2 linked regions of the Prochlorococcus marinus CUG1415 genome follow. The protein of the gene in region 1 interacts with the protein of each later gene in a pairwise test. Links are inferred from orthologs where the notes say so. Each region holds a gene or a part of one and is shown in the gene's direction. Other genes may lie near its edges. The genes, in order: dnaB and dnaA.

Region 1 (8,761 bases):
CAATTTTTAATAGTCCGTTTTCTTCCAAAACATATTCATGAGTATCAGCATAGTGGAGGTTGTCTGGAAACTGGTAAGACATGATTAAGTAGATAAAGGAAGTAGAGAATCCTTTGAAATTAATTTTTCCTCTAATAATTCAGATAATAATCGAATTAATGCAATTTTGATGTGAGCTATGTGAGAACCACCTTGAACAAAAATATTGTAGGGATCTCTTAGGGGAGCATCAGCAGAAAATTCACTTGTACTACCCTCAATAAATGTACCTCCTGCCATTAATAATTTTGAATCATATCCATCCATTGATGATGGAACAACATTCAGAAAAGAATCTACTGGTGAAGAATTTTGAAAAGATTGACAAACTTTTTGTACCAAATCAGGATTATTCAATCTTACTGACTGAATAAGATCAGATCTATAAGTTGCTGGCTCTGGTAAAACCTTGAATCCCAAATTTTTAAAAACTGCTGCAACCATATCAGCACCTTTAAGTGATTCGTGAACAATTTGTGGTGCTAAAAACAAACCCTGCAAAATTAATCTTCCTAGTCCAAAATTTATTCCTGCAGAAGAACCAATACCTGGGGAGGTTAATCTAGAACATGCCATCTCGACCAACTCTGCATCTCCTGCAACGTACCCACCAGTAGGAACAATTGTTCCTCCCAAATTTTTAATCAATGATCCAGCAATTATATTTGCCCCTTTAGAAATTGGTTCACTATCTTCAACAAGCTCTCCATAACAGTTATCAACAAAACATATACAGTTAGGATCAAGAGAATGAATGAGACTACAAATTTTCTCTATCTGATGATTCGTGAGGGATTTTCTCCAACTATATCCACAACTTTTTTGTATGAATACTAATTTACATGAATTTTGTTTAAAAGAATGAACAATTTTTTCTTCAAAAGAATCAAAATTCTCGCAGATATTTATTTGCTTATATTCAATCTCAAAATTTTTAAGTGAGCCTTTTCCTCCTCCCCTTATTCCTATGACTTCTTCTAACGTGTCATATGGTTGTCCTGTAAGAGATAACATTACATCTCCAGGTCTAAGAATTCCAAATAAGACAGAACTTATTGCATGCGTTCCACTTACAAATTGCATCCTCACAGCTGCCTTTTCAGCAAGAAACAATCTTGCAAAAACCGCATCAATTTTTTCTCTAGATATATCATCATGACCACTACCAGAAGATTGATTGAAATGACTAGTAGAAACTTTTTCTTCCTTAAAAATTGTCAAAATATTTTCTAATTTCTGGAAAACCTGATTGGACCTTTCTTGGAAAACTTTACTTAAACTCTCTTCAACAGAAAGAACAGCGTTTTCAGCCAGTTTTAGGTTATTGTTTAATATCATTTATTATGAAAACTCATGTTATTTTTCAGAAGCTAAATTTCTTAATTCTGCTAGGAAAGCATTAGGTCCCCTACCCTGAAAATAAGAAAGTTTTTTTGAAGCCTCATATAAATCAAGTAGTTCTCCATCTAATTCTTCTGCCGTATAATCTCTAATTCCTGCTATTACCTCAGCAAAACGTTCTCTACGGGAAGATTTATTGACAGCATAGGCTTCCATTACCTGGATTTTACATGATCTCCAAGCCTTATTCTGACAAAAATGCACTGAAAGAGCATCACTTAAAGCAGAAGCTTCTTCATCTTCTATGTACCAGTCAAACGATGAAGGTAGAGATTTTAATCCTGAAAATATCTCGAATAACTCCCCGGCCGTCAATGGCTTACCAGAATCATTTTTGAGGGGTAATGCAGACTCTTCCAAAGATTTCCATAACTCTGGGTAATCATTTTCAAAACGATCCCTGATTTTTTCTATGCCTTGATCAAGAATCGTATTAACTTGAGCTAAAGCAAGAAAAACTTCAGGGCCTGGCGAAGATAACTTCCCATTCCTAAGATTAGAAATTTGCGAATTGTGAACTCTACCTAAATCAAGAACTTCAGAAAGTAATGGCAAAACTCTGTGTGACCATCCATTTCTTTCATGCCAGAGGTGTATCAAATGAGCCATAGCCCTTCGACCTCTAGATAATTTATCGCGATATCCTAGACTCACAGATAATTAAACTTATCAATAGTATAGTATGATAATATTACATATCGGTAATTTTGAAAATAGTATTTCAATATCATGAATTCAGTAATCTTCCAAGAAACAGCAAAATTAAAAAAACCTGTTCCAGCTGAAAAAGTTATAGAACTCTCAGAAAGATTACTGGAACCTTCCAGCCATTCAAAAAGATATCCTCCAAGACTTCATAAAACCTGGGGAACAATAGTTTTCATGGTTGCAATTCATATTCTTTCTCTTGTAGCTATACAACCAAAATTTTGGAGTCTCCCTGCAGTAGTATCATTATTATTTTTTTACTGGGTAACTGCTTGTTTAGGAGTCACTCTTGGATATCACAGATTGTTATCACACAGATCGTTCATTGTTCCAAGATGGTTAGAAAGATTTTTTGCTACCTGTGGAGCTATAAGTTGCCAGCATGGACCAATAGATTGGGTAGGTTTACATAGGCATCACCACTCTTTTTCAGATACTGAAGTAGATCATCACAATAGTAAAAAGGGGTTTTGGTGGAGTCATATGGGTTGGATGTTTAAAGACGTTGAAGCACTCAAAACTGTTCCAAAACTAAGTGCAGATTTAATTAAAGATCCATACTATAGATTTCTAAATAAATATTTTTTATTTTTACAAATTCCTATTGGACTCTCTTTATATGCAATAGGTCAAAAATTAGGAGTTGGAGGTTGGGCGCTAGTCCTTTGGGGAATTCCATTGAGACTTGTGGTTGTTTATCACGTAACTTGGCTAGTAAACTCGGCAACACATTGTTGGGGTAAAGCGCCTTTTGAAAGTGGTGATTCTTCCAAAAACAATGCCTGGGTTGCTGCATTAACATTTGGAGAGGGTTGGCATAATAATCATCATGCATTTCCTAACTCGGCAAAACAAGGATTATTTAGAGGTCAAATAGATATAACTTGGGAACATATTAAGATTCTTGCAAAATTAGGTCTTGCAAAAAAAATAAAGTTACCCTCTAGGTCTTATTATTAAATATATTGTTAAATATTTTCATGGCTAAAAGAGTACAAGTCGCATTAACTGAATCAATCGCATCGCTTGGCAAAGAGGGAGACCTAGTTGAAGTAGCGCCTGGATATGCAAGAAATTTTCTATTACCTTATGGCAAGGCAATGAATGTAACACCAACTGTTCTTAAACAAATTGAAAGGAAAAAAGAAAAAGAAAAAATTGCTGCTGACAAATTAAAGCAAGAAGCGGTAGATTTTCAAACTGCATTATCAACAATAGGGAGATTTACTATTAAAAAACAGGTTGGTGAAGATGGTGTACTGTTTGGAACAGTGACCAATGGGGATGTTGCCGAAGCAATAGAAAAAGCAACCAAAAAAGAAATTGATAGAAGAAACATCACAGTTCCTGATATTCATAATTTAGGTTCCTTTACTGCAAAAATTAAATTACATCAAGAAGTAAATGCAGAAGTAAATATTGAAGTAACAAGTTAAGCAATTTGTTGCATTATTTTGAAAAGTAGCCAGAGTATATATCTAAGCAATTAAAGATATGGTTTCAGTACCTTTTCCAAATAATGGACAAAATAAAAACTTTAAAAAAGACTTTAATAGTGCAAATGCTGGATTAGTACCTCCTCAAAACATTCAAGCGGAGGAAGCTGTTCTTGGTGGAATACTCCTTGACCCAGACGCCATCGGCAGAATTGCAGACTTAATTAAGCCTGAAGCTTTTTATATCAATGCTCATCAAGAGATTTATAAAACAGCATTAATGTTGCATAGCCAAGGGAAACCAACTGATTTAACATCAATGAGTGCTTGGTTAGAAGATAATGGATCACTAGAAAAAATTGGAGGGAACAACAAATTAGTAGAGCTAGTGGAAAATGTATCCTCTACAGCTTCCATAGAACAAGTTGCAAATTTAATTAACGACAAATTCATGAGAAGGCAACTTATCAGATCTGGAAATGAAGTGGTTCAACTAGGTTTTGATCAGACTCAAGATACTAATGAAATTTTAGATCAAGCGGAACAGAAAATATTTGAAATAAGTCAAGAAAAACCTTCAAAAGGTCTAACTCAAGCAGCTGAAATCCTGACAAGCACTTTCAATGAAATAGAATCTAGATCATTAGGTACTTCAGTAGCTGGAATTCCCGTAAATTTTTACGACCTTGATGCAATGACTCAAGGCTTTCAAAGAAGTGATTTAATAATCGTTGCTGGAAGACCTTCAATGGGTAAAACTTCAATAGTTCTGAATCTAGCGAAGAATGTTGCACAATCTCAAGATTTACCTGTGTGCGTATTTAGCCTTGAAATGAGTAAAGAACAGTTGACATATAGATTACTTTCGATGGAAGTTGGAATCGAAAGTGGCAGGCTAAGAACAGGAAGATTACAACAAGATGAATGGCCTTTACTTGGAGAAGGTATCAATTCATTGGGTCAACTACCAATATTTATAGATGACAAACCTAATTTAAGTGTCTTAGAGATGAGATCTTTATGTAGAAGATTAATAGCTGAGCAAAAAAAAGAACTTGGATTAATTGTGATTGATTACCTCCAATTGATGGAAGGAACAACTCCTGATAATAGAGTGCAAGAACTTTCACGGATAACAAGAGGTCTTAAAAGCATGGCCAGAGAATTAAAAGTACCAGTGGTTGCCTTATCTCAACTTAGTAGAGGAGTAGAGTCTAGAACAAACAAAAGACCAATGTTAAGCGATCTAAGAGAATCAGGTTCTATTGAACAAGACGCAGATTTAGTGTTAATGATTTATAGAGATGAATACTATAATCCAGAGACTGAAGATAGAGGTATAACAGAGATTATTGTCACTAAACATAGAAATGGGCCCGTAGGAACTGTTAAATTATTATTTGAACCTCAATTTACGAGATTTAAGAATTTAGCTAATTAAATCTATCCTCAAATGCAAGATCATCAATCGCCAAATGAATCTTTTGACATCATCGTTATTGGAGGAGGACATGCAGGATGCGAAGCAGCCATAACAACAGCAAAATTAGGATTTTCAACAGCCTTATTTACAATCAATTTAGATAGAATTGCCTGGCAACCTTGTAACCCTGCAGTTGGCGGGCCAGCAAAAAGTCAGTTAGTGCATGAAGTGGATGCATTAGGAGGAATTATTGGAAAATTAGCTGATGAGACAGCGATACAAAAACGGATATTAAATGCCAGTAGAGGACCAGCTGTATGGGCATTAAGAGCTCAAACGGATAAAAGAGAATACTCAAAAAGAATGATCGAAATACTACAAAATACAGATAATTTATCTTTAAAAGAAGCAATGATTACTGAAATTGATATTGCAAAAACTGAAGTAATTGGAGTTAACTCAAAAAAAAATATACAAAAACAAATCAAGGGTGTAAAAACTTTCTTTGGTAGTTATTATTCAGCGAGATCAGTTATTATCACAGCTGGCACTTTTTTAGAAGGCAGAATATGGATAGGAAATAAATCAATGTCAGCTGGCAGATCTGGTGAACAAGCAGCAAAGGGTCTTACTCAAAACTTACACGAAATTGGGATCAAAACAGAACGTTTAAAAACAGGCACCCCAGCAAGAGTTGATAAAAAAAGTATCATTTTTGATGAATTAGATATTCAACCTAGTACAGCAGCTGATAAATATTTTTCGTTTGACCCAGATATCAAAAATAATATGCCCCAAGTTAGTTGTCACATCACAAGAACAACTTCTAAAACACATCAACTAATTCGAGATAATTTACATTTAACTCCCATTTACGGTGGTTTTATTGAAAGTAAGGGGCCTAGATATTGTCCATCTATTGAAGATAAAATAGTTAAATTTGCTGATAAAGAATCACATCAAATTTTCTTAGAACCAGAAGGAATTAATACCCCTGAAATATATGTTCAAGGATTTTCTACAGGTTTGCCCGAAAATATTCAATTAGAACTTTTAAGAACCTTACCTGGATTAACTGAATGTAAAATGTTACGGCCAGCATATGCTGTGGAGTATGAATATATTCCTGCAACCCAGCTACAAAGATCACTCGAAACAAAAGAAATTGAATATTTATTTAGCGCTGGACAAATTAATGGAACTACTGGTTATGAAGAAGCAGCTGCACAAGGATTAGTTGCAGGACTCAATGCAACAAGAAAACTAAACAACAGAGATCCAATAATATTTACTAGAGAAAGCAGCTATATAGGAACAATGATTAATGATTTAATTACCAAAGACCTCAAAGAACCATACAGAGTTCTTACAAGTAGGAGCGAATATAGATTAACCCTAAGAGGAGATAATGCAGATAGGAGATTAACCCCATTAGGTTATCAAATAGGGCTAATTGATGAGAAAAGATGGTCGGCCTATCAAGAAAAAATCAAATTCCTTGAAGAAGAGAAATTAAGATTAAAAAACACCCGTTTAAAAAATACCGATGAAATAGCAAAAAAAATAGCATTAGACACAGGATCAAAAATCAAAGGCTCAACAACTTTGCAAGAACTCTTAAAAAGACCAAACTTTCATTATTCAGATCTAATTAAATATGATTTGAATGCAAAAGATCTAGCTTCTTCAATAAAGGAAGCTGTTGAAATAGATATTAAGTACGAGGGTTATCTTAAAAGACAAAAAAACAATATTGATCAAATAAATCGTCAAAGATCTAAATCTCTGTCCCAAGAAATAAATTATGCAAAGATAGATACATTATCTTTAGAAGCTAGAGAAAATTTGAATAAACTAAAGCCAAAAAATTTTGGTGATGCTTCACAAATTCCAGGAGTTAGCAAAGCTGATTTAACTGCATTACTTGTTTGGCTAAAAATAAGAGATGTAAAAACAGAAAAAGCAAAAATTTTTACTAAAAAAAGTTATCATCTTAAAAGCAATCTTTCAGAACACTGAATAATAAACTTTTCAAGTCACCAAAAATATTATGGGAAGAAAAAGCCTCAACTTTTTTAGTGAAAAATTCACTACCAAAAATATCTGGTCCATGGAAATTAATGCTGCTTGGGGATGGAAGTCCAACTAGACATCTACAGCTTTTAACTAATCAAGAAACAAAAATTAAATTAATTTCAATGCAATTAGATCCTCTATCCAGTGAAGATGGTCCTAAAGAGTTGAATCAGTTAAATGGCCCTTTAATTAGAAGACAAGTATGGATTAAAAACAATAATAAAAACCTAGCATGGGCTGAAAGTTGGTGGAATGCAGAACAAGTAAGTGAAAATTTAAAAGCCAAAGAAGAACCAATTTGGAAGAATTTAACACAAGACAGATCAGAGTTGTTTAGAGAAGTTGATCGTATTTCACTTGTGAATTCAAAATGGTTAGAAGATCAATTTTGTTTTAAGGGTCCATTCTGGTCAAGAAATTATAGATTTTTTCGAGACAAAAAGCCACTAACAATTATTAGAGAAGTCTTCAATCCATATTTAGAAAATTTACTAGGGTCTTCTGGAATTAACAAATTTGCAAATCTATACTCTTCTTCTTCTTCTTGATCTAGGAAGATTTCTTGATTTGGATTGACCCTGTTGGTTTAATTGTTCTCTTGGTTTATCATTCTCTTTTTCTGAAGATCTTTGCCATCTTTCAACTTTAAAATCCATTTCATCTGGCCAATCTTCGTCTTTAGTTTCTTTACCATAAGGTAATTTCTTTTGCTCAGTTGTTCGTAAATTTTTTGGTTGCCTTAAAGATATTGCTTCTAAAGGTCTTTTTGAAAGCGGTTTAGCAGATTTTAAAGGACTTGATTCTCTACTAAATGTCTTAATATCTCTGTTATCATCGTAATAATTGTCATCATCATACCAATCATCATTATCTTCATCAAAAAATAAATCTACTTTGTCAGATACCCATTTTCCTACTTTTTTAACACTCTTACTTGTTATTCCCTGAAAATCTGTATTTCTTCGTTTACCTGGTCTCGCTCCAGATACTCCATCAATAAATTGTCTACCAGTTTCAACAATTCTATCAACTTGTTTATCAACAATATTGCTATCAAAACCATGTCTTAAGTTTCTAATTCTCCTTGAATCCATAAATTATTGTGCTTTTTCAAATATAAATTACATTAAAAAAATAAAAAATTCAAAATATAGAAACAAAACTCATCTTATATATTTCTAATCAAACAGAATTAAACAGTTTTTATTCCATGATCCATTAAAGAAATTTACACAACATTTTTTACATGCAATATTCTTTATTCTTTTCCTATAAACAAATTTCTCACCACAATTTTGACATGTTCCTATATATTTTAATTCCCTCCTTTCAATAGGAAATGAGTGCCTTACAGAAATTTGAAAATTCATCTCTTTCGCATTTATTGCATTCATCTTTGCTAAGAAATTTGGACCATGTATCTCATGCTTTTTTAATATTCTATCTACCCATGCATGAATCATTTCGTGGCATAAAGTACTGTTTATTTCACTAATAGATAATTTACTCAAAATAGGTTTGGATAAGATAATTTCAGAATCTACTAGACCATTTATTCTTTTGCTTTTATAAAAACCAGCAGTAGTTGTTAATCTATTATCGCTCCATCTAACTTTTACTAAAGGTTGATTATTAACAGCTAAAGAATTTGCAAAATATTGGCTATTAAATCTATGAA
Region 2 (8,647 bases), on another replicon or contig:
TCAACTCTGATTTTCAAGAGAATCTTCAAGGTCTAGAAGTAGTTCAGATGTTTAGGAGAGAGGCTTTTAATAGTAAAAAGTTTTCAAATACTGGAGCCGCTTATAAGAAAGCAGTTAATGGAACAATATTTTATGACAGCAGCATTTCAGCATTTATAGAGTGGATTTCGCTTGCCGCAGTTTCCTTGGTTTTAGCAGTTGGAGGGTATCTTGTTACGTCCGGTAATATTGGGTTAGGAACATTAACAACTTTTATTTTATATTCCCAAAGACTTTTTGAACCTTTAAGACAGCTTGCAGAAAGATTTACTCAGATTCAAGGAGGGCTTACAGCTGTTGAGAGAATAAATGAATTATTGGATGAAGAAATTCAGATTAAAGACTCTTTATCCTCAAAGCATTTTTTAGAAGATGCTCAGAATGCAAATATGCAATTTAAGGGTAAAATTGAATTTAAGAATGTTAATTTCTTCTACAAAGAAGGAGAACATATCCTGAAGGATTTATCTTTTCTGATCAAACCAGGGGAACATGTAGCTTTCGTAGGCCCAACTGGTTCAGGTAAAACAACCATAATTAGATTGTTGTGTAGATTGTATGAACCTCAATCAGGTCAAATTTTAATCGATGATATAGATATCAAAGATATTCCTATTGCCACCCTTAGAAATATGTTGGGTGTGGTTTTACAAGATACCTTTATCTTTAGTGGCAATGTTGCGGATAATTTAAAACTCAATGCAAATATAGACAATCATGAATTAGAAAATTTATGTAAAGAATTAGGATTAAGTAATTTGGTAAAAAAATTACCAGAAGGTTTGAACACTTTTCTTAGAGAAAGAGGAGGAAATCTTTCTTCGGGAGAGAGACAACTTCTTTCAGTAGCTAGAGTGGCGATTAGAAAACCTGTTGTTTTGATAATGGACGAGGCAACAGCGTTTATGGATCCCTCTACAGAAGCTGCATTACAGAAAGATCTTGAAAGAATTCTAAAAAAAAGAACAGCATTAGTAATAGCTCATAGATTAGCAACTATTGAAAGTTCTGATAAGATTTTAGTTTTAAAAGGGGGATCATTAATTGAAGAGGGAACACATATTGAATTAAGAATGAAAAAGGGTTTGTATTTTCAGCTCTCTGAGCTTCAAGAAAAAGGATTTGCAAATTTTTAATGATTTTTAGAAACCAAGTGCCATCAATTAAAAAATCAAACAGTATATCTAGAGATGAACTTATAGATATATATGGTTTGAATTCTTATGAATTTACTCAAAAAGATAAAGAACAAATTTTTGTATGTAGCAAAAGTAAAGAGTTAGATCTAATAGAGCTAGATCAACTTTTGCAAACTGTTGGTTGGAGCAGACGACCAATAAGGAGAGTTAAAAGAGCTTTGGATTTTAGTATTTTAGTGGTTGGATTATGGCGCCATGACGATAAATTTCCTAGGCTAGTAGGATTTGCGAGATGCACTGGCGATGGAATTCTAGAAGCAACTGTTTGGGATGTTGCTGTGAATCCTGTCTATCAAGGGCTAGGATTGGGGAAAGAACTAATGAAATATATTCTAAAAGAATTAAAACAAATTGGCATTTCAAAAGTTACTCTTTTTGCTGATGCGGAAGTGGTTACTTTTTATAAAAGACAAGGTTGGATATTGGAACCAAGAGGTTCTAAATGCGCTTTTTGGTATGCAAATTAATTATTTTTTGTAGTAGTCATAATATATAGATTTTGTCGATTCGCCTTTTAACCATCTTCTTCTAAAGTTCCAGTTCTTGAGTGCTTGGAGAAAAATATTCGTTCTTTCCCATTTCCTTGAACTTGTAAAAATAGGTAAATTTAATTGCTTTAAATATTTTTTGCAGTTTAATCTCATTAAAAAATCTACGTCCTCCATTAAATGAATCTTTCTAAAACCATTATTCTTAAGATAAATAGATCTATGAATTATTAAACCTTGGTCTCCATAAGGTTGTTTAAAATATTGGCTTCTAAAATTAACAAGAATCTCGAGCAGTCTGTAAATTAACTTTTTGTCATTAATTCTAAATTTAAAATAGTAAATATAATTTTTATCTCCCTTTAAAACTGATTGTATTTTTGTAAACCAATCATGAGTTAATCTTGTGTCAGCATGTAAAAACATTAGCCAGTCCCCATTTGATTTTTTAGCACCAGTATCTAATTGTAAGCCTCGATTTCTTTCTTTGGATTTATATACTTTCGCGCCATAAATATTAGCTACATCAATAGTTTTATCTTCACTCCCACCGTCAACAATAAGAATTTCACCCTCTTTCTGAATAATCGACAAGTCCGAAAGCAATAATGGCAAATTATTGGCTTCATTAATAGTTGGAATTACAACTGAAATTTTAGACAAGTTGATTACTTTCTATTTTCAATATCAATTATTGTATCTATATCTATTTTTTTGTCCAAAAACTTATATTTCATGTTCGTCGAGGCAAAATTATCAATTGTATTTTGAAGAACATTTTCTTTACTCCACTTGATATTGATAAAAGGTAAGTGTAGATGATTTGATATTATTGATTCTGATAAACCAATAAGCCAATACCCTCCATCATTAGATGGCCCTAAAATAAGATCATTTTGTTTTAGTTCCCTGATAGTATTCAATAAATCTAGATGGCATAAATCTGGTAGATCAGTGCCGATAAAAATTATATTTTTTATCTTATTTTGTGTACAAAATTTTTTGTTGATAATTATTTGCCGTTTCATTTTTTCTCCCAAGCAGCCTTTACCCTGCAAATTAAACTTTTTAATGCCTAATTCTTTAGACCATCTTCTACAAGATGTCCCCCCTAAACCAGATATAGCTATAGAAATATCAATTGGTTGAAGTTTCTGGATAGATTTGGCGACGGAAATGGTGTGGTTGGTCATCACACTTTGTATTTTTGCAGAATTACTTTTACCTATATCTCTAGATAATCTTGTTTTGCATCTTCCAAAACCATGCCATTTAGCCATGATAATAAGTAATGATTTATCCAATACTTCAGTGAGATTTATAATAATTATATGCCTATGAAAAAAATATAAAATTTATTCTTATAGATTAGGATTATGCTTTGTTAAAAAATTTTAAATTTATCGTGATCTTGTGATTTGATAATGGCCAATTATTAAATTCCAACTAGATTAATAATCTAGTGAATAAAATTTTGCAAGCAACTAATCCTATTTGGTCGGAAGTTCAACAACTACTTCAAAAAACTTTAAGTAAGCCTTCATTTGAGACGTGGATAAGGCCTGCTAAATTTAGTTGCTTTGAGAATGGGTTATTGACCTTAATCGCTCCAAATACATTTTCAAGTGATTGGTTAAGAAAGAATTATTGTGCAACTATCGAAGAAGCTGCAAAAGAAATTTGTGGCCATGATGTAAAAGTTGTTTTTAAATCTGAAATAAATAGCAACAGCGATTTAACAAATAAAGAGAGCCCAAAGGAACTGAAGTTAAATAACAAAACAAAATCTTTTTCTAATAACTACCAAGATAATTCTTCAAAAAATCGATCCAAGAATCCTAATGGTTTAAATTTACGTTACGTCTTTAAAAGATTTGTTGTGGGTCCAAATAGTAGGTTGGCTCATGCCGCAGCTTTAGCAGTTGCCGAATCTCCTGGGAGAGAATTTAATCCATTATTTATTTGTGGTGGAGTAGGTCTTGGTAAAACTCATTTAATGCAAGCAATAGGTCATTATCGAGTAGAAATAGATCCTGAAGCAAAAGTCAAATATGTATCTACAGAGACTTTTACTAACGATGTTATTAGTGGTATCAGGAGAGATGGAATGACAGCTATTCGAGATAAATATAGAAATGTAGATCTGATTTTAATAGACGATATACAGTTTTTAGAAGGTAAAGAGTATACTCAGGAAGAATTTTTTCATACTTTTAACGCTCTTCACGAATCAGGAAGTCAAATAGTGATTGCAAGTGATAGGCCTCCAAATCAATTGTCGGGAATTCAAGAGAGATTAATTTCTAGATTCTCAATGGGTATGACTGCAGATATTCAACCCCCTGACCTTGAGACGAGGACGGCTATTCTTCAAAAAAAGGCAGAACAAGAGAGGATGAGTCTCCCAAGAGATTTAATCCAATTTATAGCAGGAAGATTTACTTCCAATATCCGAGAATTAGAAGGTGCATTTACTAGGGCAGTTGCATTCGCTTCAATCACAGGCTTGCCAATGACAGTCCAGTCAATTGCCCCAATGCTTGATCCGAATAGTGTTGGAGTAGTTGTAACTCCAAAACAAGTTATTAACAAGGTGTCAGATTTCTTTAAAGTTTCTACTGATGAATTGATTAGTTCAAGTAGAAGAAAACCAGTAAGTCAAGCCAGACAAATTGGTATGTATCTTATGAGACATGGAACCGATCTAAGTCTGCCAAGAATAGGAGATGAATTTGGAGGTAAAGACCATACCACTGTTATGTATGCTATAGAACAGGTTGAAAAAAAATTGTCCATTGATCCTAATATTGCAAGTCAAGTTCAAAAAATAAGAGATTTACTTCAAATAGATTCAAGAAAAAATTTCTAATTAATTAGAAATGAAATTGATAGGGTCTTGATCATATCTATGCTTGAGAGGTATCTCATCTATTTCATTGTTATCACTTATTAATTCAATTTTATTTAATGATTGTCTTAGTAACCTTGCTGAAATAATTGGCATATCTCTTGGAACTGAGATTCTATCTTTTAAATATCTCAGAGATTTTCCTGAAAGTTTCTCAGGGATTCTTACTTCACTTGTGATCATATAAGTTAATGCTGATCTCAATGATTCTTCAAAGAATTCCTTATCGTATGGGTTAACTTTTATTAAACTTTCTTTATGCTTTAATACTCTTTGAATAGCAATTCTGGCGTAATATTTTGAATCGTAATTTTTATTTAATTCAAAATTACCAAGACCTTCCCCAGTATCTATTGCCTTAGAGAAAACAATCTGTTTTTGATTGCTCTCTTTGAAACATCCACCCATTTGTGGAGGTAAGTCATGAGAGTGAGTATGAAAATCTCCCTGAGTTCCTCTATAAGCATTTGTTCCTTCAAAAAGGGTAAGCCAGGTATGTATAGATGGATAATTAGATCTTATGTTAAAACCTTTATAGTACATTAAGGAAGCATTCATTCTCTCCATATATGGAATAAAAATTATATCTCCAATCCCAGGCTCTAAATCACCTGAATTAGATACTGCTGGATCAACAAACCCTGATTCTGATCTGCTCAAGATTTCATCAAATTTAGAAATAGATTCTTTTAATCTTTTTTTTCTAAAAGAGTTATCTATGAAATTAAAGCTTTCTCGGCAAAGCCAATTACACCAAGATCTGAAAATTTCTCTTTCTAATTTTCGCGTTTCTCTAAGGTGACTTGATGTTATATAAGACCCTTGTGCTCCAAATTCATTTTCTAAAAAAGCTATGATGTTATCGCTTTCAGTTACAACTTGCCCTTTAAATTCAATTGCAGGTAATTTACCTGATCTGACTTTATCAAGGAACCAAATTTCTTTTTGACCATAGCAAAACATATTTATTTTTTTTACTCTATAAGGAATCCTCTTAAATTCAAGCCACAACCATATTTTCTGACAATAAGGACACCATGAATGTCTATCCCTAAAAAGAGTAACTATGACATCCTCTTCTTTATGACCAAATAATCTTAAGTTTGCGTAGGAATTATTAATACCATTAACTCTATCAAGATCTTCAATCTTAAATTTATTTAAGTCTTCCCATGTCAAAATCTCATACATTCTTTGAATTTAAGTAATAAACTTAAGTTATAATAATTGATTAAAAAAAATCTTGGAATTTCAATTTGATTTAATTGTTGTTGGTGCTGGATCTGGAGGATTGGCAGCGGCTAAACGTGCTGCAAGTTATGGAGCAAAAGTTGCAATTATAGAAGCAAATCAAATAGGCGGTACTTGTGTAATAAAGGGATGTGTTCCTAAAAAATTGATGGTTTATGCAGCTAAAAGTAAAAATAATATTACTTCTTCTGGAGGATATGGATTAAAAAGTGAAGGCATTATTTTTCAATCGAGTATTCTATTGAAGAATGTTAGAGAAGAGGTTTCGAGGTTAAGTGATTTACATAAAAATTATTTAAATAAACTGAATGTAACTGTTTTTGAGGGATTAGGAAGATTCATAACACAAAATGAATTAGAAATAATTTGTCCAAAAACAAACAGAATTATAAATAAAATAAGATCACAAAAAATTCTTATTGCAGTTGGAGGTAAACCAAAGAAATTAAATATTCCTGGAATAGACTTGGCATGGACGAGTGATGATATTTTTGAATTAGATAAGTTTCCTGAATCAATATTAATAGTTGGAGGCGGATATATTGCCTGTGAATTTGCGTCTATTTTCAGGAATTTAGGTACTGAAGTAACTCAAGTAATTAGAGGTCAACATTTGCTTAATGGTTTTGATGAGGATCTGTCTTCATGCTTAGAAGAATCACCTACTTTTGCTGGAATAAATATAATCCCTAAAACTCAATTAAAGTCTATCGAGAAAGTAAATGGGAATTTGAAATCTAGCCTGGACTCAGGAGATGAAGTTCTAACTAATAATATTCTTATCGCGACAGGTAGAGAACCAAATCTTTTGCCTTTAAATTTAGATTTTTTAAATTTAAAGATGGATGGAACATATTTAGATGTTGATGAACTTAATCAAACAAGTAATGATAATATTTTTGCAGTTGGCGATATCATAAATAAACCTAACTTAACTCCAGTAGCAATAGAACAAGGTAGAGCTTTTTCGGATAATTTTTTTAATGATCAAAAAAGAAAAGTAAATTATAAATATATTCCTAAGGCAGTTTTCACTATTCCTGAAATTTCATCAGTTGGCTTAAGTGAGAAAAGAGCTAAAGAAATCTACTCTGAGAAAAATATAAAAATTTTCAAATGTAAATTTACACCTATGTCTAATACGTTTAAAGAGAATAAATCAAAATGTATGTTAAAGATTGTCGTTAATAGACTAACTGACAAAGTCTTGGGATGCCATATGTTTGGAGAAACATCATCTGAGATTATTCAAATGGTATCAATTTCATTAAACGCAGGTATAACAAAAAAAGATTTTGATATTACTATGGCTTTGCATCCAACTATCTCAGAAGAATTTGTGACAATGTATGGCTAAATTATAATTTAGAAAATTTTAAATTTTCTTGAAAAAAGAGAAAGACAGTAAGTAATGAAAAGTAAATCAATAAACCTATCCTTAATTCAAAGAGATAATTAAATTCATTCAAAAAAAGTATCTTATCGAGGATGTAAAAAATATAAAGATTAAGCAAAATAAATCCTTCAATTCTCGTTATTTTCCCTTTGCTCCAAAAAATTGGTAAGCATGCAAAGGTGGTTAAAACCATAAAAGGTAGATCAACTTTTATTAGGCTTTGATCAATTACTAAACCTTTAAATCCTGAAAAAATGCTACAACTTCCAAGGATTAGAAGTTGATTAAGCAGATTGCTTCCTATTACATTCCCAATAGCGAGATCTGTTTTCCCCTTAAATGCCGCAATAATTGAAGTTACTAATTCTGGTAAAGATGTTCCAGTGGCAAGAATAGTTAAACCAATAATAATGTCATTAACCCCTAAAAGAGTAGCAAGCATTTGAGCACCATTTACTAAAATGTTTGAACCAAAGCTTAAAAGAAATATTCCCAATATCAACTTTAGTAAAATATTTAGCTTCCCTTTATAATTGGAATTGAATTCCTCTATCTCTGGTTCAGCAACTTTTGTATCCTCTTCTTTCTCGTTGATGGTATTAATTTCCCATATTGTATTTAAGACTAAACAAAATATTAGAAATATTCCTGCTTGCAATGTTAATAAGCCTGTTGATGACATTGCCCAAACCGCACAAGAAATAGCCATCAAAAGAGGAACATCTCTTCTGACTATTCTGCTTTTTACCTTAAGAGGTGTTATCAATGAGCTTATACCTAAAACTACAAGAACATTAAAAATATTGCTTCCAATTACATTGCTAGCCGCAAGCGAATCACTGCCTTTTAAAATTGAACTTAAACTTACCAACAACTCAGGAGAGCTTGTACCGAGTGAGACAACGGTTAATCCAATTACTATTTGAGGTATACCTAAAATCAAGGATAAAATTATGGCTCCTTGAATAAAAAACTCTCCTCCTGCGAAAAGTAAAACTACACCTAATATTATTTCTATTATTGGAAATACAAAATCACTCATATTTAAGCTTTATTTAGAAAATTAAATCTTTAAAAATTGATTAATAACTATCCTCGAATATCTATAATTTATTGTCAATTTTAATTTGCTGTTAAAATTGATTAAATCGTAAAAATTTTGAAGACATTAACCATATTAAAACCTGATGATTGGCATGTACATTTAAGAGAGGGTCTTGTATTAAAAAATATAATTCATTTTACATCAGAATATTTTGGAAGAGCTATCGTCATGCCAAATACTAAAAGTCCAATAACATCTATTGATGCTGCTATTTCTTACAAGAAATCTATTGCTAAAGCGCTACCAGAGAGTTCGAGGTTT

What was found.
Region 2: the proteins of dnaB (region 1) and dnaA interact in binary tests that used the Escherichia coli proteins (3 or more experiments, as listed by UniProt). The link is inferred for Prochlorococcus marinus CUG1415 from one-to-one orthologs.

Annotation. Positions count from the first base shown.
Region 1 is NZ_JAAORL010000002.1:612,521-621,281, forward strand. The notes cover bases 2,889-5,833. They hold dnaB (replicative DNA helicase), read left to right. Parts: upstream 2,889-3,642; coding sequence 3,643-5,025; downstream 5,026-5,833. Other genes in these bases: HA143_RS09465 (acyl-CoA desaturase), read left to right, coding at 2,889-3,108; rplI (50S ribosomal protein L9), read left to right, coding at 3,129-3,584; mnmG (tRNA uridine-5-carboxymethylaminomethyl(34) synthesis enzyme MnmG), read left to right, coding at 5,038-5,833. Outside these bases: glycine cleavage system protein GcvH, read right to left, coding at 1-82; HA143_RS09455 (aminotransferase class I/II-fold pyridoxal phosphate-dependent enzyme), read right to left, coding at 85-1,377; HA143_RS09460 (hypothetical protein), read right to left, coding at 1,396-2,094; more of HA143_RS09465, read left to right, coding at 2,170-2,888; more of mnmG, read left to right, coding at 5,834-7,026; HA143_RS09485 (chorismate lyase), read left to right, coding at 7,053-7,631; HA143_RS09490 (RNA helicase), read right to left, coding at 7,608-8,177; HA143_RS09495 (SprT family zinc-dependent metalloprotease), read right to left, coding at 8,262-8,761. UniProt on the Escherichia coli protein: The main replicative DNA helicase, it participates in initiation and elongation during chromosome replication. Travels ahead of the DNA replisome, separating dsDNA into templates for DNA synthesis.
Region 2 is NZ_JAAORL010000001.1:531,279-539,925, forward strand. The notes cover bases 2,567-5,397. They hold dnaA (chromosomal replication initiator protein DnaA), read left to right. Parts: upstream 2,567-3,200; coding sequence 3,201-4,595; downstream 4,596-5,397. Other genes in these bases: HA143_RS03045 (TIGR04282 family arsenosugar biosynthesis glycosyltransferase), read right to left, coding at 2,567-3,006; HA143_RS03055 (glutathione S-transferase), read right to left, coding at 4,596-5,397. In the rest of the region: HA143_RS03030 (ABC transporter ATP-binding protein), read left to right, coding at 1-1,175; HA143_RS03035 (GNAT family N-acetyltransferase), read left to right, coding at 1,175-1,705; HA143_RS03040 (TIGR04283 family arsenosugar biosynthesis glycosyltransferase), read right to left, coding at 1,706-2,389; more of HA143_RS03045, read right to left, coding at 2,395-2,566; more of HA143_RS03055, read right to left, coding at 5,398-5,825; gorA (glutathione-disulfide reductase), read left to right, coding at 5,878-7,242; HA143_RS03065 (calcium/sodium antiporter), read right to left, coding at 7,244-8,323; pyrC (dihydroorotase), read left to right, coding at 8,441-8,647. UniProt on the Escherichia coli protein: Plays an essential in the initiation and regulation of chromosomal replication. Binds in an ATP-dependent fashion to the origin of replication (oriC) to initiate formation of the DNA replication initiation complex once per cell cycle.